Casimicrobium huifangae: one gene and its partner. The protein of the gene in region 1 binds, or shares a complex with, the protein of each later gene. Links are inferred from orthologs where the notes say so. Each region holds a gene or a part of one and is shown in the gene's direction. Other genes may lie near its edges. The genes, in order: metK and groL.

The links.
Region 2: the proteins of metK (region 1) and groL are in contact, whole or in part, in a cryo-EM structure (PDB 8P4O), measured with the Escherichia coli proteins. The link is inferred for Casimicrobium huifangae from one-to-one orthologs.

What each region holds. Positions count from the first base shown.
Region 1 is NZ_CP041352.1:598,428-614,412, reverse strand. Bases 1,355-4,210 are described here. They hold metK (methionine adenosyltransferase), read left to right. Parts: upstream 1,355-2,119; coding sequence 2,120-3,301; downstream 3,302-4,210. Other genes in these bases: ychF (redox-regulated ATPase YchF), read right to left, coding at 3,370-4,210; FKL89_RS02785 (lysophospholipid acyltransferase family protein), read right to left, coding at 1,355-1,882. In the rest of the region: FKL89_RS02795 (L-threonylcarbamoyladenylate synthase), read right to left, coding at 1-94; FKL89_RS02790 (lysophospholipid acyltransferase family protein), read right to left, coding at 102-1,016; more of FKL89_RS02785, read right to left, coding at 1,013-1,354; more of ychF, read right to left, coding at 4,211-4,467; FKL89_RS02770 (YqiA/YcfP family alpha/beta fold hydrolase), read left to right, coding at 4,621-5,199; FKL89_RS02765 (hypothetical protein), read left to right, coding at 5,327-6,247; prmC (peptide chain release factor N(5)-glutamine methyltransferase), read right to left, coding at 6,314-7,147; pyrF (orotidine-5'-phosphate decarboxylase), read right to left, coding at 7,432-8,241; prfA (peptide chain release factor 1), read right to left, coding at 8,431-9,510; FKL89_RS02745 (hypothetical protein), read left to right, coding at 9,903-10,142; FKL89_RS02740 (PIN domain-containing protein), read left to right, coding at 10,144-10,656; FKL89_RS02735 (hypothetical protein), read left to right, coding at 10,722-11,282; ATP-dependent DNA helicase RecG, read right to left, coding at 11,295-13,442; FKL89_RS02725 (alpha-2-macroglobulin family protein), read left to right, coding at 13,613-15,985. UniProt on the Escherichia coli protein: Catalyzes the formation of S-adenosylmethionine (AdoMet) from methionine and ATP.
Region 2 is NZ_CP041352.1:3,945,956-3,961,922, reverse strand. What follows is about bases 579-3,416. They hold groL (chaperonin GroEL), read left to right. Parts: upstream 579-1,091; coding sequence 1,092-2,741; downstream 2,742-3,416. Other genes in these bases: FKL89_RS17885 (hypothetical protein), read left to right, coding at 2,969-3,416; groES (co-chaperone GroES), read left to right, coding at 622-912. In the rest of the region: FKL89_RS17900 (restriction endonuclease), read right to left, coding at 1-208; more of FKL89_RS17885, read left to right, coding at 3,417-4,921; FKL89_RS17880 (tetratricopeptide repeat-containing diguanylate cyclase), read left to right, coding at 5,012-6,634; FKL89_RS17875 (UbiA family prenyltransferase), read left to right, coding at 6,754-8,154; FKL89_RS17870 (S1C family serine protease), read right to left, coding at 8,230-9,255; tRNA 2-thiocytidine(32) synthetase TtcA, read left to right, coding at 9,364-10,380; FKL89_RS17860 (molybdopterin-containing oxidoreductase family protein), read left to right, coding at 10,377-12,473; FKL89_RS17855 (hypothetical protein), read left to right, coding at 12,513-13,256; peptide-methionine (R)-S-oxide reductase MsrB, read left to right, coding at 13,306-13,707; FKL89_RS17845 (MBL fold metallo-hydrolase), read right to left, coding at 13,745-14,812; FKL89_RS17840 (MerR family transcriptional regulator), read left to right, coding at 14,901-15,323; FKL89_RS17835 (PaaI family thioesterase), read left to right, coding at 15,418-15,843; FKL89_RS17830 (isovaleryl-CoA dehydrogenase), read left to right, coding at 15,931-15,967.

The sequences.
Region 1 (15,985 bases):
ACCCGATCAGCGACCCGGCCCGCAGCCACGCCACTGCGCGCGTCACGTTATCGGCGGTAGCGGGTTCGATGAAGGGCGCGTTGGGTCGTTTCATCCGTGCTTCATCCGTAAAGGCTCGCTTCACCGGGTGGGCGGGTCTTGAAGCGCTTGTGCGTCCACAGGTATTGCGCCGTGTTCTCGCGCACCCGATCCTCGATGAAGGCATTCACCCGCCGCGCGTCAGCCACATCGTCGCCCGAGGGAAAGTTATCGAACGCGGGGTAGAAGCGCACGTCGTAGCCAGCACCTTTCGGTCGTTGCGTAGCGATCACTGGCACCACCGCTGCACCGGTCAGTTTGGCCAGACGCGAGACGCCCGTGATCGTCGCTGCATTGACGCCGAAGAAGGGAACGAACACCGAATCGCGCAAACCGAAATCCATATCAGGCAGATAGTAGAACGGAAGCCCCTCGCGCATGGCGCGGACGATGGGCTTCACACCCTCGGTGCGGGCAATGATCGTCGACTGCCCAAAACGAGTGCGGCCCTCAAGAAACATGCGATCAATGTCCGGATTGCTCTGCGTGCTGTAGATCGAACACGCCGAAGTATCGACCGAAATTCGGATCGCGCAGGCGTCCAGGCCAATGAAGTGCGGGCACAACCAAATCACAGGCTTGTGATTGGTGGTTTCGACGGGCCGCTGCTGCTCGCCTTCGCGAAAGCGCCGCCACTGCTGCTCATCGTGCAGCGTCACATATTGCCGGATGCGCTCACCGCTGGCGTTCCACAGAAAGCCATGCTCCAGCGCCGCCTGCACGTAGGCACGGAAGTGCCCGCGCGCGATGGCCTCGCGTTCGGCGTCGGACTTTTCCGGAAAGCACAAGCGCAGATTGGTCAGCGCCACGCGACGGCGCGATTTCGCCAGCCACCAGCCCAGCGTTGACAGCGGCCCGCTGACCGCCGCGATCAGCCGTAGCGGCACGAAGGCGAGCAGCTTGCTGCCAATGAGCGTGATTGCGCCGGCAAACGTCATGACGGTGCCCCTGCGCCAGCGTGCGCCTTGTAGCGGTTGTAACTCCACAGAAACTGCTCGGGTGCGATTGCAATCGCAGCCTCGACAGCCGCATTCAGCTCGCCAGCCGCCGTCACCACATCATCGCTGAACGGCGCCAGCGGCGTGAACACGATGCGGTAACCCGCGGCGTCGCGCAGGCGAACGCACCCCACCATCACCACCAGCGCACCGGTGGTTTTGGCGAGCTTCTGCACCAGCGTCATGGTGTACGCCGGCCGGCCAAAAAACGGTGCCCATACGCCCTCGCCGCCCTTGCCGGGATCGGGCACCTGATCGGGCAGCAAGCCAATCGCGTCACCGCGCCGCAGCGCCTTGAGCATGGCGCGAATGCCGCTCATCTCGGCCGGCTCCGACTTGATCTGCATGCGGTCGCGCCCGGCGCGCATCATCGGCTCGGCCCACGCCACGCGCGGCGGGCGAAACATCACGGTCAGCGGCATCTGGGAGCCAATGAACAGTGAAGCAATCTCAAACGTCGCCATATGCGGCGTCAAAAAAATCACGCCGCGCTTCGCCTCGTGCGCCGCAAGCACGGCATCCCAGCCGTCAACCACCTTCAAGCGCGCGAGCACCACCGCATCCGGCGTGCGCCACAGGCCCGCTGTCTCTACCGCCATGCGGCCAATGCCGGCCGCCGCCTGCGTCAGCGTCACCTGGTCGCCGTAGCCCGCCTGCGCGAGATAGGTGCGCAGCCGGTTGCGCATGCCACCCGAAAGCAGCATCAGTCGCCCCAGCGCACCACCAATGCGCGACTGCGTCGCGAGCGGGCGCCGCGCCAGCCAGCCGGCCAGCGCAGAGGCGATGCGTGAGAGGAACGTGGACAAGGCGTTGTGGTCTTTGTTGTTGGCTCACTGAACGGCCCCGTCCGGTCGGCGCCCGCCTGCAAGCTGCAATACAATTCTAGGTGGCGTCCGCTGAGTTATTCGACTACTTGCGGGGCGGGCGCTGGTGGCCTTGGCGCCGCGCGACCGTTCCGCTAAAGCGTCGCCGCTCGTGAAACCGCAGGAATCACCGGCTCGCCACAGTCGAACCGGTGTGATTTTTCAGGCAAAGGTTTACTCATGAGCGACTACCTCTTCACCTCCGAATCGGTCTCCGAAGGTCACCCGGACAAGGTGGCAGACCAGATCTCGGACGCCATCCTCGACGCCATCTTCAAGCAGGACCCGCGCTCGCGCGTCGCTGCCGAAACGCTCACCAACACCGGCCTCGTGGTGCTCGCCGGCGAGATCACCACCAATGCGCATGTGGACTACATCCAGGTCGCGCGCGACACCATCAAGCGCATCGGCTACGACAACACCGAGTACGGCATCGACTACAAGGGCTGCGCAGTGCTGGTGGCCTACGACAAGCAGTCAAACGACATCGCGCAGGGCGTCGATCACGCGAGTGACGATCACCTCAACACCGGCGCCGGCGACCAGGGCCTGATGTTCGGCTACGCCTGCGACGAAACGCCGGTGTTCATGCCGGCGCCTATTTATTACGCGCACCGCCTCGTCGAACGGCAAGCAATGCTGCGCAAGGACGGGCGCCTGCCATTCCTGCGGCCCGACGCGAAGTCGCAGGTCACCATGCGCTACGTGGACGGCAAGCCGCATTCGATCGACACCGTGGTGCTCTCCACCCAGCACAGCCCCGACCAGAGCGAGTCTCCGACCAAACTCAAGGCGAGCTTCTACGAGGCGGTGATCGAGGAAATCATCAAGCCAGTGCTGCCGAAGGAATGGCTGCAGAACACCCGCTATCTGGTCAACCCGACCGGCCGCTTCGTCATCGGCGGTCCGCAAGGTGACTGCGGCCTCACCGGTCGCAAGATCATCGTTGACACCTACGGCGGCGCCTGCCCGCACGGTGGCGGCGCGTTCTCCGGCAAGGACCCGTCCAAGGTGGACCGCTCGGCCGCCTACGCCGCGCGCTATGTTGCGAAAAACGTGGTCGCCGCTGGCCTCGCCAAGCAGTGCCAGGTGCAGGTGGCCTACGCCATCGGCGTCGCCAAGCCGATGAACGTGACGGTCTACACCGAAGGTACCGGCGTGATCTCCGACGAAAAGATCGCCGCGCTGGTCAACGAGCATTTCGACCTGCGGCCGAAGGGCATCATCCAGATGCTCAACCTGCTGCGCCCGATCTACGAAAAGACTGCCGCCTACGGCCACTTCGGCCGCGACGAGCCGGAGTTCACCTGGGAAGCGACGGATAAGGCAGCAGCGCTTCGCTCAGCAGCTGGGCTGAAGTAACTCGCAATTCGTTCGGCAACAAAAGAGGACGCGCGAGCGTCCTTTTTTTTGTTTTTGCGGTCTTACCGCTACACGTTAAACAGGAAGTTCAACACGTCGCCATCCTGCACCACGTATTCCTTGCCTTCGGCGCGCATCTTGCCCGCCTCCTTGGCGCCGTGTTCGCCCTTGTACTGGATGAAATCGGCGAAGCTGATGGTCTGGGCGCGGATGAAGCCCTTCTCGAAATCGGTGTGGATCACGCCTGCGGCCTGCGGCGCCGTGTCGCCCTTGTGGATGGTCCAGGCACGCACTTCCTTCACGCCAGCCGTGAAGTAAGTCTGTAGCCCAAGCAGGTCGTAACCGGCACGGATGACGCGATTCAGGCCCGGCTCTTCAAGGCCGAGGTCCTTCAAAAACTCCATCTTGTCGGCGTCGTCCATGTCACCGATTTCGGCTTCCATGTTGGCGCAGACGGCCACGACCGGCGCCTTTTCTGTTGCGGCGTAGGCAACCACGGCCTGATAGTGCTTGTTGTGCGCAAGGTCGTTGGCGTCCGCCACGTTGGCCACATACATCGTTGGCTTCGCGGTGATCAGCGTGAGCTGCTTGAGCACCGCTTTCTCTTCCGCGTAGAAGTCAATCGAGCGCACCGCCTTGCCCTGATCGAGCACCTTCTGGCACTTCTCCAGCACGCCCATCATGCGCTGCGCTTCCTTGTCTCCGCCCGCGCGGGCGAGCTTGCTGTACTTGAGGATCGCCTTTTCCACGGTGGCCAGATCGGCCAGTGCCAGCTCGGTGTTGATCACCTCAATATCATCAATCGGCGAGACCTTGCCCGCGACGTGCACCACGTTATCGTCCTCGAAGCAGCGCACCACATGGGCGGTGGCGTCGCAGGTGCGGATGTTGGCGAGGAACTGGTTGCCCAGGCCCTCACCTTTCGACGCGCCCTTCACCAGACCAGCGATGTCCACAAACTCCACCGTGGCTGGCACCACCTTCTGCGGCTTCACGATGTCCGCCAGCTGATTGAGCCGCTGGTCCGGCACCTCCACGATGCCGCTGTTCGGTTCGATGGTGCAGAAGGGATAGTTCTCCGCAGCGATGCCCGCCTTGGTCAGCGCGTTGAAAAGAGTGGACTTGCCGACGTTCGGAAGCCCGACGATGCCGCATTGGACAGCCATGATATTAAGGCGCTTTGTTGAGTTGTTTCGATAATTGTAGGAGTTGGGCCGCGCTGCAAGGACGAATGACGAAGGACGAGTGACGAAAACGCGTTACGCTCCCGGTCATCACTTTTTCGTCCTTCGTCATTGGTCATTCGTCCTGCGCAGCAAATGAACATCCTCTACCTGCACGGCTTCCGCTCCAGCCCGCAATCGATGAAGGCGCGGCTGATGGCGGCACACTTTGCAGCCACGTCCCACCGCTTTGTGTGCCCGCAGTTGCCCGCGAGCCCGGCGGCTGCGATGGCGCTGGCGTGTGAGTTCATCGAGGATCGAGGCGATGCGGCGCGCGACTGGGCGCTGATTGGCTCCTCACTCGGCGGCTACTACGCCACCTGGCTCGCCGAGCGCTACGGCTGCCGCGCCGCGCTGTTGAACCCCGCCGTGCTGCCCGCCGACGACCTCGCGGGTTACGTGGGTGAGCACACGATGTACCACTCCAGCGAACCCTTCGAATGGCGCGCCGAACACCTGCAAGAACTGCTCGATCTGCGCATCGAACACATCACGCAACCGGAACGCTACTTCCTGCTAGCCGCCACCGGCGACGAAGTGCTCGACTGGCGCCAGATGCGTGACCACTACCCCGGGGCTCGGCAGCACATCATTGAGGGGAGCGATCATGCGATTGGTGAGTTTGCGGCGTACGTTGTAACGGTAGCCAATTTCTGTGTCGAAGCAATTCGGTGAATGCGGTTAGCTCTTTGGTCGCGTTGCAACCTGGAGTAGTAAAGACAATGCTTCTGTGGCGCCCCCATCTGGATGGTTGTACTTGCCCAACGCTTATCGACTGACCTTGTTGTAAAGTGAACGTCTGATGAACCAGAATTTCTTTATGCGCATTTGCACCTCAAGTCGAGCTCTGACGGCCCTTGCAGCGCTGCTCGCCACGAGTGGAGCAAGCGCATTGACAGTCACCACTGAACCCGCGCAACTCGTTGCGTATCAACCATTTGACGTTGTTGTTCAGTATTCGCGGGAATACTGCATCGCGCGAGCCAGTCCAATCGTTGCACAAGCTACTACCGAATCGTCGCTTGCTGGAAGCAAGACGGTAACGATTGTTCTGTCGCATCTGGACGTCACGGACCCGGTTGTCTGCACTCCGCGATCATCCTCCCGAGTTCGCGTCCTGGGGCTTCCGCCGGGGATGACAACTTTGCAAGTCGGGATAACGCAAACCATCTGGGCAGCAGTACTTGTATATCGGTCCGCTGTTGCCGAATCGGGCGAAGCAACCCTCTCTGTACCGACCAGTTCAAACACGCCAGTAAAGGTCATGACGATCAACGGACCGAATGGAGCGCCGTTTTATCTATCAACGGTCGATGCGCAGAATCTGTCCGGCTCCGGGTCCCTTTTGCCTTCCAGCGGCGCTGAGTCCAATCCCTCCTTTTACGGATGGTCCGCATTGCGCTCCCCTGTGCCATCCGCAGCACAGCGTCTGTACAGTTTGAAATACGCAAGTCCGTCGCGGTTTTTCTATACGACGTCAGTCGCAGAACGAGATGCGCTGCTGCGGGTTGGTTTCGTTGAGCAGGTGGCGCCGTCGTGGGGGCCAATTTACGTGCTCGCTGCGACTAACGGCGCTTGCCCGTTAGGCTCGACGCCAGTGCGCCGGTTGTTCAATCAGGCAGACTTTCTGCATCGATATGAGATGAACGTTGACACGATATCGATGCTCGCTGCTAACGGTTACGTTGACGAGAACATAGCGTTCTGTTCGCCTGCGCAATAGTTTCAAAGTAGCACGCGCCTTGGCGCACTGGTCGGAACGCTTGCGGGTCCGCCGAATGGCTGCGCGCTACGGGTATCGCGCCGTCGTCACCCGGGGCAACTTGGCCAGATCACAGTGCAGCGCAACGTCGGCGAATGCGGCGGTGCGCAAGAGACTGGGAACGCTCTCGCCCTGATCGTAGCCATGTTCAACCATGAGCCAGCCGCCCGGCGCGAGATGCCGGTGCGCGCCTATTGCGAGCTGGCGATAGCTTTCGAGGCCGTCCACCGCGTCGGCGAGGGCAACGGTGGGCTCGAAGCGCAGATCGCCCTGGGTGAGATGGGCGTCGCCCGGCACGATGTAAGGCGGATTGCTGACGATGAGGTCGAATTGCGCGCTGGCATCGAGTTCGGCGAACCAGTTGCTTTCGACGCAGCGGACGTTGCCGGCCCCAAGCGCAGCGGCGTTGGCACGCGCCAGTGCGAGGGCGTCGGGCGACACGTCAAGCGCGGTGACGTGCGCTTGCGGTCGCTCCAGCGCCAGCGTGATGGCGATGCAGCCGGTACCAGTGCCGACATCGAGAATGTGGCCGCTGAAATCGGCGGGCAGTTCGGCGAGCGCCAGATCAATGAGCAGCTCCGTCTCCGGCCGTGGGATCAGCGCGGCGGGCGAGCAGGCGAAATCACGACCGTAGAACTCGCGGTGGCCGATCAGGTAGGCGATAGGCTCGCCGGCAATTCGCCGTTCGATGAGCGCGTTGAAGTGCATGGTCGCGTCTGCGGGCAGCGTTTCGGTGTCGCGAGCAACCAGCCAGGCGTGCGCGTTCGCCGGTCGCGCGTGACCGAGCGCGTGCGCGAGCAGCATCCGCGTTTCGAGGCGCGGCAGGCGGTTATCTGGCAGGGCGTCGCGGATGGTTGGCACGATGTCTAGTGAGGCAACAGCTTTTTATCGTAAACCGCATTAGTATTGGGCTCGTCGCAATAAAATAGCAAATGTCGACTTTTTATCATTTCACGCACAAAGCCGAGTCTGGATGGGCTTTCTGCTGTCGAGTTGATAGACACTTTTGCTCTACCATCGATTTTTTCTGGTGCCCAAGTCTCTTGCGCAATTGATCCTGCGCTACGCATGACTTGTACGTCATGCGCCGTGCGTTCATGGTTCGACGGGCTCACCACGAACGGAAATCTCATCGAGCCGGTTCGTCAAATCACCGCACCATCTTCCAGCATCTGCTCCACCGCACCGCGCGCGGCATGGGCAAAGTCGTCGCCACCGGACGCGTAGATCACCGAACGTGACGCGTTGATGACGAGGCCGGTGCCTTTGCTGTCGCGACCCACGGCGACGGTGGCCTTCATGTCGCCGCCCTGCGCGCCAACGCCTGGCACCAAGAGCGGCATGTCGCCCACGGCCTTGCGCACATCAGCAATCACCTGCGGCACGGTCGCACCGACCACGAGGTTGATGTTTTTGTTCGCATTCCACTGCGTGGCGGCGAGCTTGGCGACGCGCAGGTAGAGCGGTTCGCCGTCGAGCATCTGTTCCTGCAAATCAGCGCCGCCAGCGTTCGACGTGCGGCACAGCAGGATGGTGCCGCGATCGGCGTACTTGGTGAACGGCGCGATGGAGTCACCACCGAGATACGGGTTCACCGTCACCGCGTCGGCGCCGTAGCGCTCGAAGGCCTCGATGGCGTAGAACTCCGCCGTGCTGCCAACGTCGCCGCGCTTGGCATCCAGAATCACCGGGATGCCGGGATAGCGGTCGTGGATGTAGTCAATCGTGGCGGCGAGCTGATCCTCCGCCGCCACCGCCGCGTAGTGCGCGAACTGCGGCTTGTAGGCGCAGACGATGTCGTGCGTGGCATCAATGATGGCCTTGTTGAACGCAAAGATGGCGTCGGGCCGATTGAACAGGCGCTCGGGCAGGCGCTTCTTCTCCGGGTCCAGCCCCACACAGACCAGCGAGCGGGATTTTTTCCAGGCGGCGTCAAGTTTTTGTTGGAACGTCATTGCGGTTCCACCGAGGACGAGTGACGAATGACGAATGACGCAAAGCGTGGCTTGCGTGTCTCTGCGTAGTTAAAGGTTCTGCATGTGCCAATCGCGATCACTTCTATCCCTCTTCTCAAAAAAAGGTGGCCGAGCTTTGCGTCCTAGCGACCGCCGGGAGCGTCGTCATTCGTCCTTCGTCCTGCGCCGTCAGGCGCTCTCCATCGAAGCCATTTGTTCAGCCTGATACTCCGACCGTAGCGCGTCCACCATGTCGCCGATGTCGCCGTCCATGATCATGTCGAGCTTGTAGAGCGTCAGGTTGATGCGATGATCGGTCATCCGCCCCTGCGGGTAGTTGTAGGTGCGGATGCGCTCGCTGCGGTCACCCGAGCCGACGAGCGACTTGCGCAACCCAGCCTCCTTGGCATGCGCCGCTTCACGCTCGCGCTCGAGCAGGCGTGAGGCGAGCACTTCCATCGCACGCGCCTTGTTCTGGTGCTGCGAGCGGCCGTCCTGGCACTCCACCACCACGCCGGTCGGGATGTGCACGATGCGCACCGCCGAATCGGTCTTGTTAATGTGCTGCCCGCCAGCGCCGGACGCGCGAAAGGTGTCGATGCGCAGGTCGGACGGATTGATCGTGATGTCCTTCACCGGATCGGCCTCGGGCAGAATTGCCACGGTGCAGGCGCTGGTGTGAATGCGACCCTGCGCCTCGGTCTCCGGCACGCGCTGCACGCGATGGGTGCCGGACTCAAACTTCATGCGCGAATACGCGCCCTGGCCCACAATGCGCGCGATCACTTCGCGGTAGCCGCCGAGTTCGCTCTCGTTGGCTGACACGATCTCCACCTGCCAGCGCTGGCGCTCGGCAAAGCGCGTGTACATACGCAGCAGATCGCCCGCGAACAGTGCGGACTCATCGCCGCCGGTACCGGCACGGATTTCGAGGAAGATGTTGCGCTCGTCGTTCGGGTCCTTCGGCAACAGCGCAATGGTGAGCTCCTTGTCGAGGCGATCAATGTCGGCCTTCGCGGTCTCAATCTCCTCCTGCGCCATCTCCTTCATATCAGGATCGGACAGCATCTCCTGCGCGGCGGCGAGATCGCCCTCGCGCGACGTGAACTCCTTGAACAGGGCGGCGACCGGCTCCAGATCGCTGCGCTCTTTTGACAGCGCGCGAAAGCGGTTCATGTCGTTGACTACCGCCGGATCGGAAAGCAGGCTCTCCACCTCAACCAGACGGCGGTCGAGCTGTTCAAGTTTGACGCGGAAAGTGTCTTTCATGACGCAACTTAGTCGGCGAAACGCCGGGCAAAAACGGAAAAAGCCACGCGCAACACTACTTCATCCGGAAACCGGGATGACGAAGCAGGTGGGCGTGGCTACAGGTGCATTTGTTGTGATTTTAGGTCACAGACTCCGTAGGCTCGCCGATACCGCGCACTTGCGGGGCCGGGTTCGCCCGCGAATCAACCGTTGCTCCAACATCGGGGCCACCGCCCTGTAACGCCGTAGGGCGGAACGCTAGCGGTTCCGCCGAACGCAGCAGCACAGCGCCATCCGACTATGACCGCACGACACAGCATACGGCGGGACCGCTAGCGTCCCGCCCTAGGTCTTACAGGACATCTGGGAGACACGCCTAGCGTCATCAATATGATGATATGATGCTTTATATGCGAACCACCCTTAACTTAGCCGAAGACGCATTCCACGTCGCCCGCCATCTGGCTGATCGCGAGAAGTTGTCGTTGGGTGACGCCGTTTCCATCCTCGTACGGGCGGGCGCTCAGGCCCGCGCGTCGGCCCCGTCGGCAACGCCCCCGCTGCGCGGTCGCTTCGCATTGTTGCCCGCTCGCGACGAAGTCATCACGGTTGAGCATGTACGCGAATTGATGGAGCGCGAAGGTATCTGACGTGGCCAACCGGACGACAGTGCGTCCCACCAACGCGGTACGCACTGAGGCACGGGAACCGGACGCCCGCTACTTGCAGCCGTCGCGCTGCCTGCTTGACGTGAATGTCTGGGTAGCGCTGTTTGACGATGCGCACGTCGCTTCAGCCCGAGCCAACGCCTTCATCGAAATACCCGGCATCCGCATCGCAACCTGTCCGCTGGTTGAGAACGGCGTGATTCGCGTGCTCAATCTGCCAAGCTACGGGCGCCGCGGCGCGCTCGGGTTGCAACGCGTGCGCGAGCAGCTCAAGCACGCGTGCAAGTCACTCGATCACGAATTCTGGGCGGACGACGTTTCGCTGCGGGATGATGAGGTAGTCGATTTCAACCGCGTGCACGGACACCAGCAAATCACCGACCTTTACCTGCTTGCACTGGCAGTGAAGCACGGCGGCACGCTGATGACGTTTGACCAGAACATTCCGCTGGATGCCGTGCGGGGTGCGGCGTCTCACCACCTCGTCCAGCTTTGAACGGGACGACGGACGAACACACGCAGGGAGAACAACGCATGTCAAGGCGAGCTGCGATTCTTCTCATGATGTCACTTGCTCTGGCACTTGCAGCTTGTGCGCCGGTTGCCACCAATCCGCCAGCTCTTCCTGGTAGTTCCAGGGATCACGCTGAGCTGCAGGCCATCAAGGTGGCAGATCAGGAAGATCGCAAGCCCGGCCCGAATATCGATTGGTCCAAGGTAGGACAGCGGGATCGCGACCGCCTCAAGCGGGTGCGCGAATTGGTGGCCACTGGCGAACTGAGAACTGCAGTGGACTTTTTCAATGCAGCGCTGGTCTGCCAGCACGGCCCTGATCTCGCCGACATCCGCCTTGCCCACGCACTGGCAACGATCAGCGCGACCATTGATGCGACTGCGACCAGCGCGAACTGGCTATCCGCCGCATCCTGGGATCGGCTGCTGATGAGAATGGGCAAACCGCAGTGGTATGGCACGCAGTTCACACGAGCCAAGACTGCCGACGCGCGCTGGGAGCTTTACGCAATTGACGAGACGGCGGTTACTGATGAAGAGCGCAAGCGGCTTGGTGTACCCACGCTTGCAGAGGCCAGACAGCGAGCTGAAAAGCTGAACCAGAAGTAGGCGAGCAGGCCATTACGCCTTCGCAAACTCCACCCGATGCCTGATCCAGCGTTCCAGGAACGCGGTCTTGTTGAAATCCGGATGCTGCTCGATTTTCGGTGCGGCGTCGCGTGCCGCCTCGACCAGATCGATGTCTTCCTCGATATTGGCGTAGCGTAACGACGGCAGGCCCGATTGCCTTGGGCCGAGCAGTTCGCCGGGACCGCGAATACGCAGATCCTCGCGGGCGATGGTGAAGCCGTCAGTGGTTTCGTAGATCACTTTCAGGCGCTGCTTGGCGGTGTCGGAGAGTTTGTCGGTGAACAACAGGATGCAGGTGGATGCAACGCTCCCGCGCCCTACGCGACCCCGTAATTGATGCAATTGCGCCAGGCCAAAGCGCTCGGCATGCTCAATCACCATCCAGCTTGCATTCGGCACATCGACGCCAACCTCGATCACCGTGGTCGCAACCAGCACCTGAACGCGATTGGCGGCGAAGTCCGCCATGATCGCGGCCTTCTCGTCGGCCTTCATGCGCCCGTGCAGCAGCGCCACGCGCACGTCGGGCATCGCGGCAGTCAGCTCTCCATGCAGCGCGGTGGCGTTCTGCAACTCAATGTCCTGTGACGCCAGCTTCTCGCTTTCCTCAATCAGCGGACACACCCAGTAGGCCTGGGCTCCAGCGCGCACGGCGTCGTGAATGCGGCCAACGATCTCGTCACGCCGCTGCTCGCTCACCAGTTTGGTGGTAATCGGCTGCCTTCCGCCCGGCAGTTCGTCGATGACGGACACGTCGAGATCGGCGTAGTAACTCATCGCCAGTGAGCGCGGTATGGGTGTCGCGCTCATCATGAGCTGATGGGGCGCCAGCACGCGGTCCGTGTCGGCCTGACCGCGACTGCGCAGCGCCAGCCGCTGCTCAACGCCGAAGCGATGTTGCTCATCGACCACCACCAGCCCCAGTCGCGCGAAGTTCACCTTCTTCTGGAACAGCGCGTGGGTGCCGACGGCAATGTGCGTTTCGCCGCGCCTGCAGGCGGCTTGTGCTGCTTTGAGCTCGCCTGCCGGGAGGCTCCCCGTAAGCCAGGTGATGGTCACGGGCAGTTCGGCCAGCCAGTGGCTCAGCTTGTTGAAGTGCTGCTCCGCGAGCAGTTCGGTCGGCGCCATGAAGGCCACCTGTTGCCCGGCCTCTACCGCCGCGAGCGCCGCCAGTGCGGCGACGACCGTCTTGCCGCTGCCGACATCCCCCTGCAGAAGCCGCGTCATCGGCTGGCCGCGCGCCATGTCCTGCAAGGCCTCGGTCAGGGCCCGCTCCTGCGGCGCCGTCAGGCGAAACGGCAGGCGTTGCCGTAACAGGGTTGACAGCAGGCCAGAGGCGTTGACCGGCGCTGCGTGCTCCTTTGCGAGCAGCGCCTTGGCGTCGCGCAAGGCCATCTGTTGCGCCAGCAGCTCATCAAACTTGACCCGCCGCCACGCCGGGTGGCTGCGGCTTTCCAGCGCCATCGCCGATTCGCCGTTGGTAGGCAGGTGCAGCGTAGTCAAGGTCTGCCGCCATCCCGGCAAGCTAGCGGCCGCAATGATGTCGCGCGGCAACAGGTCGCGCTGCCAGTCCGCCACACGCAGCGCCTTGCTCGCCAGCGTGCGCAGCGCGGCCTGCGGCACGCCGGCGGCGGCCGGGTAGATGGGCGTCAGGCGACGCGAGGGGGAATCTTTGCCGCCTTCTTGACGATCTTCGCTGTGATCGCTGCCAGCGACCTCCTCCGCCTTTTTGAAGACTGGATGCACCATTTCCAGGCCGTAGCGGCCATCGCGGACTTCGCCGAATACGCGTGCGCTGGCCCCGATCTTCAGCGCCTGGGTGATGGACGGATAGAAGTTGAAGTAGCGCAGCGTCAGCCGTGGCGCGAAATTGTTGCCACCGTCGTCGCCCTTTGCGCGCAGCAGCGCCACGAACTGGCGGCGAGGCCGGAATACCGTCTCCGAATGCTCCACCACGCCTTCAACAACCACCGATTCGCCTGCCACCAGTTCGGCAATCGGTCGCACCCGCGTCTGGTCTTCATAGCGCAGCGGAAAGTGCAGCAGCAGATCGCGCAAATGCTGAATGCCCAGTTTGGCGAGCTTGGGTCGCAAAGCGGGGGGCAAATACGTCTGATCAGGGGCGTCGGCGGCGGTCACGTAACGAGTGTAGCGACAGGGCGGTTGTGGCGTCCCGGCTTAGCACGAATGGACGATTGCGCGCGCCGCCGAATCCGGGTAGAACCAGATGCGCCAGATGCATCAAACAGCAATACCGCGCTGCACAGCAGCCACAACACATCAACGTCACAGCCAGCGAGACCTCTCCCATGTTGCGTTCACTCCTCGCCACCGTCCTGGTCGGCGTCGCGGCCCTGCCGCTATTTATCCCGACGGCAACCGCCGCCGACCTGCCGGCGCTGGCCGAAACACGGCCGAGCAACGGCAGCAACGACATCGACGAACAGCAGATGTTCCTCTTCCGTGCCAAGGGGCCGGTCGACGCCAAGACCTTTGTGGCGCATGTGTTCTGCGAGGTTGAAGGCGTGCGCTCGGTTGACAACGTGCGGCCCGTCGGTGGTAACCGGCGTATCGAAGTGTTGCGTGCGGCAGGGATCAGCAACACCGAAAACTGGATTGCGTTCCGCTGCACGCAAAACTTCCCGAGTGGCGCCGACGTCACCATTCGCTGGGATTCGCCAACGGCCAACACCAAGCAGGCGGTTGAGATCATGCGCTTCAAGGTGCGCTCCGGCGACTGGCTGGAGGTGAATTGCAGCCGCGAGAACAAGGACGCCGGTTGCAACCCGCTGTCAACGGTCCGCGTCGGCTTCCAGCGAGCGATTGACCCGAAGGATTCGGCACGCTTCCGGTTGCGCGACGATGCGGGCAAGCTCTACGCGCCCAAGCAGGATAGCGACGACAGCGACGGCATCACCTTCGGCAAGTTACCGCCGGAAACCCGCTTTACGCTGGTGCTGCCACCGAACCTGAAAGAAGCCGGCACCAGCACGGCGCTGACCGTCAAGCGCACTTACACCGTGCGAACCGGCGCCTATCCGCCACTGGTGAAGTTTCCGCGCAGCTTCGGCATTCTGGAGCGGCAGGCCGATCCGGCGTTGCCGATCACGGTGCGCAATCTCGAGGCCGGTACGGCGGGGGCCGGCACCGCCGCCATCGTCCGCAAGTTGCGACTGACCGGCGAGCAGGACATGATTCGCTGGTACGCGCGAACACTCGGCTTCCAGCAGAGCGATCGCTCCATGGATGATGAGGAGTCGGACTACGCCGACTTCGGCGAACGCCCGAAGGGTGAGGACGACATGCGCGGTCGTTCCCTGCTCAAGGGCAACGCACAGGCGCAATCGCTGCCGCTACCCAAGCCGGGCGGACCGAAAGAGTTCGAAGTGGTTGGATTGCCGCTTGCGGAACCGGGCTTGCATGTGGTCGAAGCAGAATCAACCGCCCTTGGTGCCTCGCTGCTGGAGAAGAAGGGCGCGATGTACGTGCGCACGATGGCGCTGGTGACCAATCTGGCCGTACACGTCAAGACCGGGAGCGGCGGCGCGTTCGTCTGGGTCACGCATCTCAACGACGCTAGCGTGGTAGCAGACGCCACTGTGCGCATTCGCGATTGCAAGGGCGTGGAATTGGCGGCCGGCAAGACTGATCGCGAAGGCACGGCACGGCTGACGCCGAAGGCAACGAAAAACAAGGAGTCCTGCCCGAGCTTTGTCTTCGCGCAGGCAGGTGACGACATCGCCTTCACCCGCAGCGACTGGACGCGCGGTATCGAATCCTGGCGCTTCAACCTGCCGTGGGAGTATGACTACGAGGGCGACGGCAACAATGCGAAACAGGCCTTCCACACCATCCTGCCGCGCAATCTGCTGCGTCCGGGTGAGACCGTGCACATGAAGCACTATGCACGTGACCTGAAGCGCTTTGGCACCGGCGCCCCTGACATCGGCAAGTTGCCGAAGAATCTCTCAGTGGTCAACGAGGGCAACAACCAGCGCAGCACCCTCTCGCTGGACTGGAACGCGCGCGGCAATGCGATGACCGAGTTGCGTCTGCCGGGCAACGCCAGGCGTGGGCAGTATCGGGTGGAAATTAACGGCCGCACCACGGCCCGTTTCACGGTGGCGGATTTCCGCTTGCCCGTCTACAAATCGGAAATCAGCATTCCCACGGCCAATGTGGTGGGCGGCGACAACGCGAATGTCGATGTGCGTCTGTCGTTCCTGTCGGGCGGTCCGGCCAGCGGCGATATCGTCACCGTGCGTTCGCGATTCGACGCCCGCACTTGGCCCGGCTTCGACAGCCTGCCCGACTACAGCTTCAGCGTCTATCAGGACGACGGGGAAAGTGGCGGGCGGCGCGGCCGCCGTGGCGCCCAACCGGAAGGTGAGGACCAGACGGTCACGCTTTCCAACGCCGGCGCAGCGCGGGTGACGATGGCGACGCCCAAGGTCGAACGCCCGCATTCGCTGATTGCCGACATGGAATACAAGGACCCGAACGGCGAGATCTATACGGCACAGGCGCGCACCACGGTGTGGCCCTCGGCGGTGCTGATCGGCATCAAGACGTCGGACTGGGCCATGGCTCGCGAAAAGCTGGTCTACGACATCATCACCACGGATGTCACTGGCAAGCCGGTTGGTGGCGTGAAATTCAAGGTCAAAGGCCTGAACCGTACC
Region 2 (15,967 bases), 3.3 Mb from region 1 along the record:
GCCACTGCCGCCACGCCGCGATGGCCCCGATCACTGCGAACGGCAGGCCCGACACCGCACCGACGGCTGCATAGCGGGCGGGGAACAGGCTGTAGCAGGCAAAACCAACGGCTGCGGCGACGGCAAAACTGATCCACCACGGCGAGCGGAGCAGCACCGCGAACAGCGAGCGGTCGGACATCTTGAAGGACGGAAGCGAAAACTGCACGGGCGGGCATCCAGCGGATCGGGAGCGTGTTTGTAGCACGCGGCGCCGGATGTCAGGACCGGAGCAGGCTACGATCATCTTTTCTCAAAAATGCCCATCTGATATGGGCTAATAGCGCATTTTCATCGAAAGTCGACTTTCGCAATTTTCCGCTATGAACCCTTATGAAATGGTAGTTTCATTAAAAAGCCAATATGACGATGCCCTGCCTTCCGGCTTGAAACGTCGCCGTCGCTACCTATAATTAGCACTCATCAGGGGCGAGTGCTAACAATCGGATTTCTCCGCAGTTAGCGCTCGCTACGGTTGCATCCTCTACGCAGGTTGCCAATCGTCCGCCAAGGCCCGATGCGGCTGGCGGATGCCTCCGATTTCAAAACCCGAGAATTGTTCAAGGAGAACTCTTCATGTCACTGAAACTTCGCCCCCTGCACGATCGCGTGATCGTCAAGCGCCTGGAAGAAGAGCGCAAAACCGCGTCCGGCATCGTGATCCCGGACACCGCCACCGAGAAGCCCGACCAGGGTGAAGTGCTCGCCGTTGGCCCCGGCAAGCGTGACGACAGCGGCAAGCAAAACGCGCCGGACGTCAAAGTGGGCGACAAGGTCCTGTTCGGCAAGTACGCCGGCCAGACGGTCAAGGTGGACGGTGATGAACTCTTGGTCATGCGCGAAGAGGACATCATGGCTGTCGTCACCAAGTAACTCGGGCGTACGCAACCGATTGCTTCGGCAATTCCAGATTCAAAAACTAATCAACGAACCCAATTTCGGGCGCCGCGAGCCGGGATGAGCACAAGGCGCCGTTGACCGACGTGTACTGATGTACACGAGGTCGACGGCAACGCAGTGATCGCCCGGCGCAGCAAGCCCAGGAGAAAAACATGGCAGCTAAAGAAGTTGTATTTGGCGGTGACGCACGTGCCCGCATGGTTGAGGGTGTGAACATCCTCGCCAACGCAGTCAAAGTCACGCTCGGCCCGAAAGGCCGCAACGTGGTGCTCGAGCGCTCGTTCGGCGCCCCGACGGTGACCAAGGACGGTGTCTCGGTCGCCAAGGAGGTCGAGCTCAAGGACAAGCTCATGAACATGGGCGCGCAGATGGTGAAAGAGGTTGCATCCAAGACCTCCGACAACGCTGGTGACGGCACCACCACCGCGACCGTGCTGGCCCAGGCCATCGTGCGCGAAGGCATGAAGTTCGTTGCCGCCGGCATGAACCCGATGGACCTCAAGCGCGGCATCGACAAGGCGGTCACCGCCCTCGTCGCCGAGCTGAAGAAGGCCTCGAAGCCGACCACCACCAGCAAGGAAATCGCTCAAGTCGGTTCGATCTCGGCCAACAGCGATGACTCGATCGGCAACATCATCGCTGACGCGATGGAAAAAGTCGGCAAGGAAGGCGTGATCACCGTTGAAGACGGCAAGTCGCTCGAGAACGAGCTCGACGTCGTCGAAGGCATGCAGTTCGATCGCGGCTACATTAGCCCCTACTTCATCAACAACCCGGACAAGCAACTGGCGTTGATGGACAACCCCTACATCCTGCTGCACGACAAGAAGATCTCGAACATCCGCGATCTGCTGCCGACGCTGGAGCAAGTGGCCAAGGCTGGTCGTCCGCTGCTCATCATCGCTGAAGAAGTCGATGGCGAAGCGCTGGCAACCCTGGTGGTCAACAACATCCGTGGCATCCTGAAGACCGTTGCCGTCAAGGCCCCGGGCTTTGGCGACCGTCGCAAGGCCATGCTGGAAGACATCGCCATCCTGACTGGCGGCACCGTCATCAGCGACGAAGTTGGCCTCAAGCTCGAAAGCGTCACACTGGCTGATCTCGGCCAGGCCAAGAAGATCGAAGTGGGCAAAGAGAACACCACGATCATCGACGGCGCCGGCAAGGAAGACACGATCAAGGGCCGTGTTGCCCAGATCCGCAAGCAGATCGACGAAGCGACCAGCGACTACGACAAGGAAAAGCTGCAAGAGCGCGTGGCCAAGCTGGCCGGCGGTGTTGCGCTGATCAAGGTTGGCGCTGCGACCGAAGTCGAAATGAAAGAGAAGAAGGCCCGCGTTGAAGATGCGCTGCACGCAACCCGTGCCGCCGTTGAAGAAGGCGTGGTCGCCGGTGGCGGCGTTGCGCTGCTGCGCGCCCGTCAGGCTGCTGGCACGATCAAGGGTGACAACCACGATCAGGAAGCCGGCATCAAGCTGGTGCTGAAAGCGATCGAAGCGCCGCTGCGCGAGATCGTTGCCAACGCCGGTGGTGAGCCGAGCGTGGTGGTCAACGCCATCCTCGCTGGCAAGGGCAACTACGGCTTCAATGCCGCCAACGACACCTACGGCGACATGATCGAAATGGGCATTCTCGACCCGACCAAGGTCACCCGCACCGCGCTGCAAAACGCCGCATCGGTCGCAGGCCTGATGCTCACCACCGAAGCCATGATCGCCGAAGCGCCGAAAGACGACGCACCGGCGATGCCTGGTGGCGGCGGGATGGGTGGAATGGGCGGCATGGGCGACATGGGCATGTAACGAGCTTCGTCTCCGGGCGCATTGCTTCGTTGCGCTCGACCTCGCGTACGTCAAGTACGCGTCGGCCGAGCGCGCCTCGCACTGCATCCCGGATACTCGCTCGTTGGCTGCTCCAGCCAACCGTAGCAAAACAAAAGGCACCTTCGGGTGCCTTTTGTTTTGTTTGTCGTCAGCGAAACAGGACCTTGGCGCAGCTAAACTGGTGCGGTACTTGCCTCTTTCTGTTCATGCTGCCTCGTTCATCGCTCTTTCGTTCCCTGCTGCTGTCACTTGCGGTGACATTTGGCCTGCTGTCTGCCGCCCTGGCCGGTCCGGTCCGTGACGGCAATTACGCCGGGCAGCTGCAGTGCAGCGCGGTAATCGGCAACCCGTCGAACGCTGGCTGGTCGTCGCCCGTTGAATTGCAGGTGGTGGGCGATACCGTGCTGTGGCAGCGTGGCAATGGGCAGTTCAGCGAGTCAGCGCAGGTGCGTTGGTCACGCGGTGGCTTCGAGATTGACGCGCTGGGCGCGTGGTCGCCCGCCTCGCGCAAGCAGGGGCGTTGGCGTACCGTGGGCTCGCTGCGACTGGAGGGCAACGCAGTCGCCGGTGCCATGCGGCAGATTTCCACGGCCGGGGACCAGGTATTCCGGCAGTGCAGCGTGAACATCCCAGTCACGCTCGCCGCTGCCACCCGCGCCGCTCCGCCAGCACCGTTGCCGCAACCGCCGCATGATCCAGTGCGCGCGCAGGCGACCGAGGACTGTGCGTGGAAGGGTGGAGCTGCGTGCGCAAACATGCTCAATGTCGAAGCGCGGGCACAGGCGAGTGACGCCAACGGCAACGCCGCAGCCGCGCGGGCGGGTGGGGATCAGCGGCGTCCTCCCGTCGGCAACGCAGGTGCTTCGGGCGCGGTTGTGGTCCCGCAACCGGGTCCGGCAGTTGTGCCGCAAGCGCCGCCGACCATGGAGCCGCCAATCACACCGCCTTCGTCAGGAGTGACCGCCAGTAGCGCGCCGTTTGCGCAGCCGGGAGCGACGCCGCAGCAGTCACCGGTCTCGACGAGCGTCGCCGATGCAACCCCCACGCCGGTGCCCGGCGCGGCGAATCCCTCGTTCCCAGTGGCAACGACGGCGGCAGACATAGGCAGCGCCCGTCGCTACATCGCGGCGGGCACCTTTGGCAGTTACTGGATCATTTGGGTGATCGTCGGCGCGGTACTGACGTTCTATCTGCCGCTGTCGTTCCTGCTGGCCAACCCGGCGGGCGCGATCAGCCAGTTGAGCTTCATGAACCTGCTCGACATCTTCAACCGTACCGGCAAGATCCGGCCCTACGCGGCCGAGGCACAGTCGTGGGCGATGATGGGTCTGTTCGGCGTCGCGATGCTGGTGACCGGCCCGCTCATCATCTGGTTCAACGCGGGGGTGCCGTGGGTGCACGGCAAGGATGGCGCCAATACGACGATCTGCTGCGTTGAACGACCTGAGTACACCGACGACAAACGGTTCGCCATTGATCTCTATCGTGACGACCCGTTCCTGCCCTGGTACATGATCAAGACGATCCTCACCAGCAAGGCCAACGGCCCGTGGAAGCTGCGTGTGCTCGACATCGAACGCGCGCAGTTTGTCGATCTGCGCGGCTTTGGCAAGACCGAAGATCAGGGCTCGACACTGGTGCTGGACCACAATGAAAAGTACCTGAAGACGCAAACCAGCGCTGATCGTTTGCGCATCATGGTCGAACGCGAACCGGTCGTGGTGGTGGACATCCCGGCCTCCGGCGTCGGCCTTCGTCGCTGGCCGACCAATGAGGGGCAGCAGGTCTCGCCTTACACTGTGATCAAGAAGGGCGGCAACGTCACCTATGAGGCGCAGGACGCACTCCGTCGTGGTGTTGCCGCATTCCCGGTTGCCGACGTCACCGACGCTGGTGCCCGCACACCGCTGTTGCTGGCACGCGAGAAGCCGGACAACGATGGTCTGCTCGGTGCGCTGAAAGGGCTATGGAGTCTGGTCGCCGACTGGGAGCGCTTCGCCTGGGTCGACGCCAACACCGGGCAAGTCAGGAAGACGGTCACCCTGTTCGGCAATGCCCGTCACGCCGGCAGCACGCCGGATGGCGGCGCGCATGTCTTCGTCGCGACTGGGGGTTATCTGAAAGTCGTCCGTACGCCGGAGCTGCGTAGCGGCGACTGATTCGCGCCGTCGCCGGCCAGATTGGCCCGGTGTTTCGCGAAAGGCGGAACCGGGCGAGCGGGCCGTAGCAGCGCGACGTACACTGAACCCATGCGCAAGCTGAAGTCACCTTCCCGCCGCCACGTCGAGGCCGAGCTTGCCGTGCTCCGGGCGTTGCCGCAGGTGCTCAATGTCGCTGCGCTCGAGCGTGGTGAAGCGCTGTTGACCGGTTATCACGGCGACTTGTCGACCGACGAAACGCTGTATGTGCTGCGTCTGTGCGCCTCCGGTTGCCAGGCAGCAGGACGCTGGCTCGAAGGCCTCCAGTTTGCCAGGCGCGGGCTCGATCTGGCGATTCGCGAACATAAAGCACGCGACAAGATTCCGCTGCTGGCCATTAGCGGCAATATCCACCTATTCCTGCAGAATTTCCACCTTGCCATTCGCGCCATGCGCGAAGCAATCACCATCGCCGAGCAGGAGCACCTGCCGGACGAGCAGGCCAAATTGCTGCAGAGCCTGGGACCGATGTACGCTCAGCTGGAGCAGCATGACACCGCGCTGTCGCTGTTCGAACGGGCCTGTGCGATCGCCACCACCAAACCGCTCGCTGCGGTTCGTACGGCGGCGCTCAACAACATGGCACGCGAGTATTGCGCGCTGGGGCGTCTGGATGAAGCTGCCAGCAAAATCGACGAGGCGATGACCATCGCGCAATCGCCCGTGTTGCGTGAATGGCTGCCCAACCTGCTGCATACGCGTGCCGAAGTCGCTGCCCGCCAGGGCCGATTGGCGGATGCCGTGGTTGACGCTGATGCGGCTGCCGTGCAGTTGCGCAGCCGCCGCAACGTTCATTCCTTGCTGCGGGTATTGATCGATAACGCGCGCTGGCTGGTCGCGCTTGGTCGTCATGATGACGCTCGCGCCCGGCTGGATGAAGCTGCCATGCTGCCCGCCGATCCGTCGCTGCACGCGATGCGTGAAGACGCCGCGCTGGCCCGCGTCCAGCTCGAACGCGATGCTGGCGATGTCGATCGCACGATGGATGCCGTTACCGACTTTCTCGCTGCCCGAGCCGACGCACATCGGGTGCATCTGGCAAGCCAGCGTATCGCCGTACAGTTTGTCGAAGAAGTGGAACGCACCGAGGCGCGCGGGCGTCGCGAGTCGGCAGCGGTCAACGAACTGACTTTGCGTCTGATCGAAACTCAGGCCGAGGCGCAGAAAATGGCGCGTCAGGTGGCGCGTGACCCGCTGACAGGAGCGCTCAATCGCGTCGCCTTCGAGGCGGCGATTGGCAAGCTGGCCGGCGGTCCGCAGCAACCGGTGGCGTTGATCATGATCGATGTTGACGACTTCCGCGCCATCAACGCCGAGCGCGGCCACCTCGCCGGCGATGCCGTTCTGGAGGGTGTTGTCGAGCGCTTGCGGCAGGCGCTGCGTGTCAATGACCTGATGGGGCGTGCTGGCGACGATGAATTTCTCGTGCTCTGTCCCGGTGTCGGTCCGCGCATCGCAGCAGCGATTGCAGCGCGGGTGTTGACCAAAGTTTCGGAGAGCCCGGTGGTGCATGACGGCAAGGCGATCGCAGTGACCGTCAGCGTCGGTGTGGCCTGCGCGCATAGCAAGGCGCTGGCGACGCTGCCCTATTTGTTGAAGCGGGTTGATGCGGCGATAAGGCGAGCCAAGCAGGCCGGCAAGAACCGCGCAGTGACGGTTCGGGTCAACGACTGACCCAACCGACGCCAGCCACGACGGTGGTTGCTTTCGCAGCGTGTAGCATGCGCCTTCGCATCCACTGTATCTGCGATTGCCGCGACTGCGTCAATGGCTGCTGACTCGCGCTGACCATCATGCCTGCCCCAAACCTGCGACCACTGGTGGTGGATCTCGACGGAACACTCTGCCGCACTGACACCCTGTGGGAGACATTTTTCGCGGCTTGGCGGCGGCGCTGGTGGCTGCCGCTGGCGGTGCCGCTCTGGCTACTGCGTGGGCGCAGTGCGTTCAAGCGACAGCTCGCATCGATGGCGTTGCCGGACTTCCCCAGCTTGCCCTGGAACACGGCAGTTGTCGATGCCCTGCGCGACGCGCGTGCGGCAGGGCGCACCACAGTGTTGGCCACGGCTGCCGATGACCTCGTGGCGCAAGCTTGTGCTGCTGAGCTCGGCCTGTTTGACCGGGTGATCGCGTCCGACGGCATACGCAATCTGAAGGCGCATACCAAGGCGGAACGACTGGTGCCACTGTTTGGCGAACAGGGCTTTGACTACATCGGTGATTCCCGCGCTGACCTCGCTGTATGGCCACACGCAGCGCAGCGCTTCACGGTGTCATCGCTGCTGCCGGCGGGCGGGCAGCGGTTGCCGGGTACACCCGCCGCAGGCGGTGTCGGTCGTTGGCTGAAATTGCTGCGCGTGCGGCATTGGGTCAAGAATGTGTTGGTCTTCGTGGCACCGCTTGCCGCTCATCAGTGGGCGGTGGCGGCGTCCTGGCACGCTACTTTGCTGACATTTGCCGCCTTCTGTGCTGTGTGTTCATCCATCTACGTGGTGAACGACCTGTTCGATCTCGCATCCGACCGGGCGCACCCAAGCAAGCGGAGACGGCCATTGGCGGCCGGGGATCTGCAACTGGCGCCTGCAGCGTTAGCGTCCGGGGCGCTGCTCGCTGGTGGTCTTGTGCTGGCCTGGTTCGCCGGATGGGCCGCCGTCGCGGTGATCGGTGCCTATGTGCTGGTGAACGCGGGCTATACCAGCTGGCTCAAGCGGTTGCCGGTGTACGACGTATTCTGTCTGGCTGGCCTCTACACGTTGCGCATTGTTGCTGGTGCGGTGGCAGTTGGCGTGCCGCTTTCGGCATGGCTTGCCGCGTTTTCCGTATTCGCGTTTCTGAGTCTGGCACTGTTGAAGCGGGCAGCCGACATTGATCGTCTGGCGCCTGACCAGGCGCTGCCCGGCCGTGGTTACACGGGGCGAGACGCAGCCTTCGTCAACGGTTTTGGTGTCGGGTCAGCGATTGCCGCCTGTCTGGTGCTCGCGCTTTACGTGGCGAGTGACCAGGTCAGCACGCTATACGGCGATCCGCTGTGGCTGTGGGGCATGGTGGCGGTAGTGCTGCTGTGGCTCGCCCGGATGTGGCGTCTGGCGATGGCGGGCCTGATGGACGATGACCCGGTATTGTTCGCCACCCGTGACGCGGTCTCATGGGGGTGCGCACTGGCAACCGGGGTCTGCGTTGTGCTGGCGGTTTAGCCAGCTGCGGCGATTTGCAGGCCGACGCGACAACGGCCGTTGTGAGGTCACAACGGCTGCAAGGCTGGTGAGCTTCTAGTGCACGGTGCGCGCAGCGAAAAAGCCGTTGCGATCAATGCTGCGCACCCAAAGCGTCAATTCCCGGTCACCGCGCATGACTTTCAGCGGGACTCGGACGCCTGCTTCGCCGCGCGCCCACACTGCGCGATAGAACTCAGCCAGCGTTTTGACGGCGGTGGGCCCGACGGCAGCAATGATGTCACCGCGCTCCAGCCCGGCCCTGTCACCGGGGCCATCCGGAGAGAGGCGACCGACGTTGACACCATCTTCATCCTCGAACGTCGTGATGCCCAACCACGGCCGCTGCGCACCCTTGCGCTGGCCGGTTTCAATCAGCTCATCGAGGATCGGTTTCAGGATATCGACCGGTACGAACATGTTGCCGGGTATGCCTTTGCCCTTGCCGTCGGCATCACGAACAAACAGCGAGCCGACGCCTACCAGCTTGCCCGAAGGCTCGATCAGCGCCGCGCCGCCCCAGTCGGCAATCGGCGGAAAAGTGAAGATCGCACTGTCGAGCAGATATTCCCAGCCGCCGGTGAATTCGCGGCGGGAGGTAACAAAGGCCGGAGCAATGTTGCCGCGCGCACCAGCAGCGAGCACGGCATCCTTCTCCTTGAGTGCCCTGGCGTCGCCCAGCACGAACGGTTCGCCCTGTGCTGGTGCCAGCAGACGCACGAGGCCTAGCCCGGTCTCCTGGTCGAAACCCGCCACTTTGCCGGGAAGCCTGCGGCCCTTGTGGTCGGTGATTTCCACTTCATCGGCCTCCATGATGAGGTAGCCGATGGTGAGCACGAGACGCGGCGACAGCAGCACACCGTTGCCTTCACGCTCGGCACCCAGCGTGGCATTGCTCCGGGCCGACGGCGCCGCCAGCGTCCGCAGCTTCACTACTCCCGAGATCGCCTTCTCGATAACCTCCGCGCTCATTTTGTCGGAGAACTTTTCACCCGTCGTTATGTCCTGGGCGAGCGTGGCAAACGCCGCAACAATCATCGCCAGCGTGGCAAAACCTGCGAACAAAGTGGTCAATCGGCGCATCGTCTCGCTCCTTGCTGCATCGGTGAACGACAAACCCTGGCCGTGGCCATAGCGTTGCTTTTCGGGGCAGAAACACTGCAGCACGGCTTGCCTGCCTAAAATACTCGCATGAATCAGGCCAATACCGCAACCGAAGTTTCTCTGTCGGTCGCCGAAAGCACACAAACGCCCGTAGCGACAGCGCGGCAACCGCGCAAGCTGCCGTTCTCGCTCACGCGCGAGGGCAAACGCCTGCGCAACATTGTGGGTGCCGCAGTCACCGATTTCGGCATGATCAGCGAAGGCGACCGCATCATGGTTTGCCTCTCGGGCGGCAAGGACAGCTACACACTGCTCGACCTGTTGCTCGCGCTGCAAGTGGTGGCGCCCGTGAACTTTGAACTGATCGCTGTCAACCTCGATCAGAAGCAGCCGGACTTCCCCGAGCACATCCTCCCGCAGTATCTCGAACAGCTCGGCGTCAATTTCAAGATTGTTGAATCGGATACGTACTCCATCGTCACACGAGTGCTCGAGGAAGGCAAGACCATGTGCTCGCTGTGTTCGCGGCTGCGCCGCGGCATTCTCTATCGCACCGCGAAGGAGTTGGGCTGCACCAAGATTGCGCTCGGACACCACCGCGAAGACATCCTCGAAACCTTCTTCCTGAACATGTTCTACGGCGGCAAGCTCAAGGCAATGCCGCCCAAGCTGGTCTCCGACAACGGCGAACACATTGTCATCCGCCCGCTCGCCTATGTGCGCGAGAAGGACATTGTGAAATACGCGAAGGAGCGCGAGTTCCCAATCATCCCCTGCAACCTTTGCGGCTCACAACCCAATCTGCAGCGCGCCGTGGTCGGCCGCATGATCGAGGACTGGGACAAGAAATTCCCCGGCCGCGTCGAAACCATGTTCCGCAGTTTGCAGAATGTGGTGCCGTCGCATCTGGCGGATTCGAAGCTGTTTGATTTTCAGGGGCTATCTTCCGTTCGTGGTGAGCCTGTCGAACCACACGCACTGGCGCAGTTCGACGGTGGCGACACTGCCTTTGACGTCGATCCCGAAATTGAATCAGCCATGCAGCGCGACGCGGTGCAGGCGCAGACCGACAAGCCCGTGTTCGCCGCGGTCTCGGCGCAATGAGCGCATCAACCGCGAATCTGACAGACGTCCTCATCGTCAAGGGCGCCTGCCCGCACGACTGCCCGGACACTTGCGCTCTGGAATATCACGTTTCCGATGGCAAGCTGGTCGACGTCAAGGGTTCGTCGACGCACAGCGTCACGGCCGGCGTGCTGTGCACCAAGGTCGCGAAGTACCCGCTGCGTACCTATCACCCGACCCGAGTCAAAACACCGCTCAAGCGCGTTGGCGCCAAGGGTGAAGGCAAGTTCGCACCGATCTCGTGGGACGAGGCACTCGCGACCATAGCGGACAAGTTCAGGTCAATCATCACGGACCACGGGGCCGAGGCGATCCTGCCGTACAGCTACGCCGGCAACATGGGCATGCTGCAGTACGGTTCGATGGATCGCCGCTTCTTCCACGTCCTCGGCGCTTCGCAGCTCGACCGCACCATCTGTGCGAGCGCCGGCGCGGCCGGCCTCACGGTGACGCTGGGCTCGCGCCTTGGGACCGACATTGAGGCCTTTGCACACAGCGAGCTGATCATCCTGTGGGGCACCAACCCGATCACGTCGAACCTGCATCTGTGGAGCCGCTGTCAGGAGGCCAAGCGGCGCGGCGCCCGGCTGATTGCGATTGATCCCTATCGCTCACTGTCGGCCGAGAAGTGCCATCAGTGGTTGCCAATCAAGCCCGGCACCGACGCCGCGCTGGCGCTGGCGATGATGCACGTATTGATTCGCGACGACCGTCTCGATCACGAATACATCGCTCGCCACACCCTCGGCTTTGGGCCGCTGAAAGAGCGTGTCGCCGACTGGACGCCAGAGCGTGCCAGCGCTATTTGCGGTATTCCGGCGGCAGACATCGAAGCGCTCGCTGCAGCCTATGGGGCCACGAAGAAGGCCGCCATCCGGCTCAACTACGGCATGCAGCGTCACGGTGGCGGTGGCATGGCGACGCGCACGATTGCCTGCCTGCCGGCGTTGACCGGCGCGTGGCGCGAGGCGAGCGGCGGCCTGCAGCTCTCTACCTCGGGCGCTTACCCGATGAATCTGGGCTATCTTGAGCGACCGGATCTGATGCCAAAGCGCGGCGGTAAGCTGCCGCGCGTGGTGAACATGAATGCGCTCGGCGATGCGCTGACCGTTACCAACGATCCACCGGTCAAATCGCTGTTTGTCTACAACTCCAATCCCGGCGCGGTTGCACCCGATGGCAACGTGGTGCTGCGCGGCCTCGCCCGCGAGGATTTGTTCACTGTCGTGCACGACGTGTTCATCACCGATACCGCCCGCTTCGCCGACATTGTGCTGCCGGCGACGACCTCGCCCGAGCACGACGACATCAACCGCAGCTACGGTCACTACGATCTCGTCATCAACCGGCGTGCGATTGCTCCGGTCGGCGAAAGTCTGCCCAACACCGAGCTGTTCCGTCGTCTCGCGCGGACAATGGGTCTCACCGATCCCTGCTTTGGCGAGGACGACGAGTCTCTGATCCGCCATGCCTTCGACTGGAATCATCCTTCGCTCGCCGGCCAGTCCTTCGACGCACTGGAACGCGACGGTTTCCTGCGTCTGAACTACCCGAAAAAGGACGGTTTCATCACCCCGTTTGCCGATGGCGGCTTTGGTACGTTGTCTGGCAAGTGCGAGTTCTATTCGGAAACCTTGGCCAGTCGCGGCCTTGACCCGCTGCCAAACTACGTGCCACCGCACGAAGGTGACGCGAGCGACGTGGCGAAGGAGTTCCCACTGGCACTGAACACGCCGCCGCTGCGCAACGCCATGAACAGCACCTTCGGCAACATTGACGAATTGATGGCCGGCTATGGCGCGCCGACGTTGCAACTGCACCCTGCCGACGCGCAAGCCCGCGATCTCACCGACAGCCAGCGTGTACGCGTGTGGAACCGCCGCGGCAGCATGCAGCTCACCATGCGGCTGAGCGAAAACACCCGGCCGGGCGTCGCCACCATTCTCTGGGGGCACTGGCGCAATCATCCCGGCGCCGATGGTTTCGTCAACGATCTCACCAGCCAGGCGCTGGCCGACATGGGCGGCGGCGCCACGTTCTACGATTGCCGGGTTGAGGTGGCTGCGCTATAAGGCTGCTTTCCGCTCTCGACCTCTTCACGAGCTTGCGCCATGCCCTATGCCCTTGGTGTAGTTGATCTGCTTATCGTCGTTTTCTTCGCCACGCACGTGCTGCGCACCGGGCGCCCCTGGTACTGGATCATGATCATGACGATGGCGCCGTTTCTCGGCAGCCTGATTTACTTCATCAGCGAGTACCTGCCGGAGATGCGCTATTCACGCGGCGGCCGCAAGGTATTGCGTGCAGTGGAGGCCGCCGTTGATCCCAATCGGGCAATGCGCGAGGCGGAAACCGAATTCGAGCGCTCGCCGACGGCTGCCAACCGCGCTGCGCTGGCGGCTGCACTGTCCGCAGCCGGTAGCTACGACGAAGCCATCAAGCATTACGACGAGTGCGCCAGTGGCAGCTACGCAAAGGATGTGCATTTCGTGCGCAGCCTTGCTGCCACCAATCTGCTTGCAGAGCGCTGGTCCGCTGCGCGAGCCAGCTACGAGCGCCTCTTCGCCCTCGGCAAGGATGCGCGGCAGCCGGACGACGATCTTGGCTACGCCTTTGCGCTTGCGCGTCTGGGCGATGGCAGTGCCGATGCGGCCTTCCAGCACGCCGTCACCACCGCCAATGGCCCGGTGGCCCGTTGCCGCTATGCGCAGTATCTGGACGAATCGGGCCGTCGCCGTGAAGCGCGCGAACTCTACGAGCAGGTGGTCAAGGAAGGCCGCCTCGCGCCCGCCCACACACAGGATTTGCACAAAGCCTGGTACAGGCTGGCCGCCGATGCCCTGAAAGCGCCGTAAGGATCATGGCCGATTCCACTACCAACGGCGTCAAAGCAGGATTTCTGTCATGGAAAAAATAGTCAAGACCGACGCCGAGTGGCGTGCCCAGCTCACCCCGGAGCAATACCGAATCACGCGCAAGCATGGTACCGAGCCCGCGTTTTGCGGCGGCTTCTGGGACCACGACAAGACTGGTGTCTATCACTGTGTCTGCTGTGACTTGCCGCTGTTCGCCAGCGACAGCAAATTCGATTCTGGCACGGGCTGGCCCAGCTACTTTCGTCCGACGGTCGCTGATCATGTCACGATGCACGAGGACAACAGCTTCGGCATGCGGCGAACAGAAGTGCTCTGCGCCCGCTGCGATGCCCATCTGGGCCACGTATTCCCCGACGGGCCGAAACCAACCGGACTACGCTACTGCATCAACTCCGAGGCCCTGCAGTTTGTAGAAACTGCGCCGGGCTGAAACCGAGGGCCGTAGCGGCCCTCAATCCAATGCAGAATCAGGCCGCCATTCCAAAACGGATGCGACCATCGTCACCGACGTTACGTGTGAGCCGCCCAATTCGCCAGCCGTGATTTACGTGCGCTACCGCTTCGGCGATGGCGAAGAAGAGCTGGTGATTGTCGAGCTTGCGGCGGAACAGCGTGGGGATCAGATCTGCTGCGGTTTTTGGACTTTCGGCGACGGCGCCGTAGAGCTCGTTCATGCGGTCTTCGTGGTGCGTCTCCAGCGCTTGCACGCGTGTCGCGATGCCACTAAACGGCAGTCCATGCGACGGCAGCACCAGGGTGTCGGCTTCGCAATACTTGAATGCCTGCAACGAACTCACGTAGTCAGTCACCGGGTCAGCAAGTGGCGTCACCGGCCACACATTGATGTTGGTGGAAATCTTCGGCAGCAGCATGTCGCCACTGATCAATACCTTCAACTCTTCGCAGTAGAAGCTCAGGTGCTCCGTGGTGTGACCGTAGCCACCGATCGCTGACCAGAACTTGCCACCCATTTCCACCGTATCGCCCGGCATGATGCGGTTGCAGCATGGCGGGCGCGTGGGCACGCCAAAGCTGTAGGTGTTGCCGCGATTGGCCGTGACATCAATCTGTTCTTCGGTCAGGCCGTGCGCCCGGAAAAACGCCGCCAGATTGCTGCGCTGATAGGCGCCACTACCCTCAGCCACGCTGTGCGCAGCGAGCAGTTCAGTCAGACTCATTTCCACAATGATCGCGCCCTGCGAGGTGGCGAAGTGCTCAGCCAGCCATTGCGCGTTGCCCAGGTGATCCGGGTGATAGTGGGTCACGACAATGCGCTTGAGCGGCTTGCCGCCCATCGTCTGCGCAAAGTGCTGTTGCCACAGCGCCCGCGTTGCATCGACGCCGAAGCCGGTATCGACCACTGTCCAGCCATCGCGCGGGTCGTCCGCACTCGCGGGTTCCTCGATCAGCCAGAGATTGATATGGTCGAGCGCGAATGGCAGCGGCATGCGGATCCATTTGATGCCGGGTGCGATGTCGATGAACTCGCCGGGTGCGGGCGGCGCAGCGTGCGGGAAGGAGAGTGCAGCAGTCATGCAGCCGATAGTAGCCGAATCGGTCGTCGGTTGACGTTAACGTCAACTTATCACGACACGATCAGGTGCGTTGCCATAAACTCCATGCATGCCAGAACCCATTGCTACTGCGCCCGGCGCACCGGCGACCGCTCGTCGCGAAACCTTCACCATTACCGAGCTCGCTGATGAGTTTGCGCTTACCACGCGCGCCATCCGCTTCTACGAAGACCAGGGTCTGCTCGCGCCGGAGCGGCGCGGCACGCGGCGCCTGTACACGCCGCGCGAGCGGGTGCGGCTGAAGCTGATCCTGCGCGGCAAACGGCTTGGCATGAGTCTGGCCGAGATCGCCGAAATCCTTGATCTTTACAAGGCGGACAACAGTGAGCGCTCGCAGCTCGAGAAATTCCTCGAAGTGCTGGCGCGACGTCGCGACATGCTGGAGCAGCAGCGCGAGGACATTGATGTCGTGCTCGCGGAAATTTCCGCGATTGAGAGGGACTGCCGCAAACGGTTGAAAGCGGCTCAATAAGCCAACCGTGTTCGGGCTGCGCAGACGCGGTCGACGACGACAGAATTTGAAGTTACGTTGACGTAAACGTCAACGTGTCGTCTAGAATGCTGACATGCTGACTGCGCAAAAAACAACCGATATCCTCAACATCCTGCAGGCGCAGGGCGCAATGCGGCTGATCGGTGCGCGCGTGACGGAGGTTGACGAAGGCGTGGTCGAGATGGAAGTTGACTTCAAGCCGGAGCTTTCGCAGCAGCACGGCTACTTCCATGCCGGCATCATCGCGACGCTGGTCGATACCGCCGGTGGCTGCGCAGGAGCCACCATGATGCCGCCCGGCAGCGGTGTGCTGACGGTGGAATACAAGCTCAACACGATGGCGCCCGGGGACGGCGAAAAACTGCGTGCCCGCGCCGAGGTCATGAAGTCAGGCCGTACGCTGACCATCACTCAGGGCAAGGTGTGGGTGATGAAAGACGGGAAGGAGACGCTCTGCGCCATGATGCAGCAGACGCTGATCGCACTGCCACAGAAATAGCACTCTGTAGGAGCGGTTTTGCCGCGACCTGCTTCGCCGCCGCGTTCGAATGCGGTCGCGGCAGAGCCGCTCCTACAGGAGGCCACCATGCAGTTCCCGCAACTCAAGTTCGACCTGGGCGAAG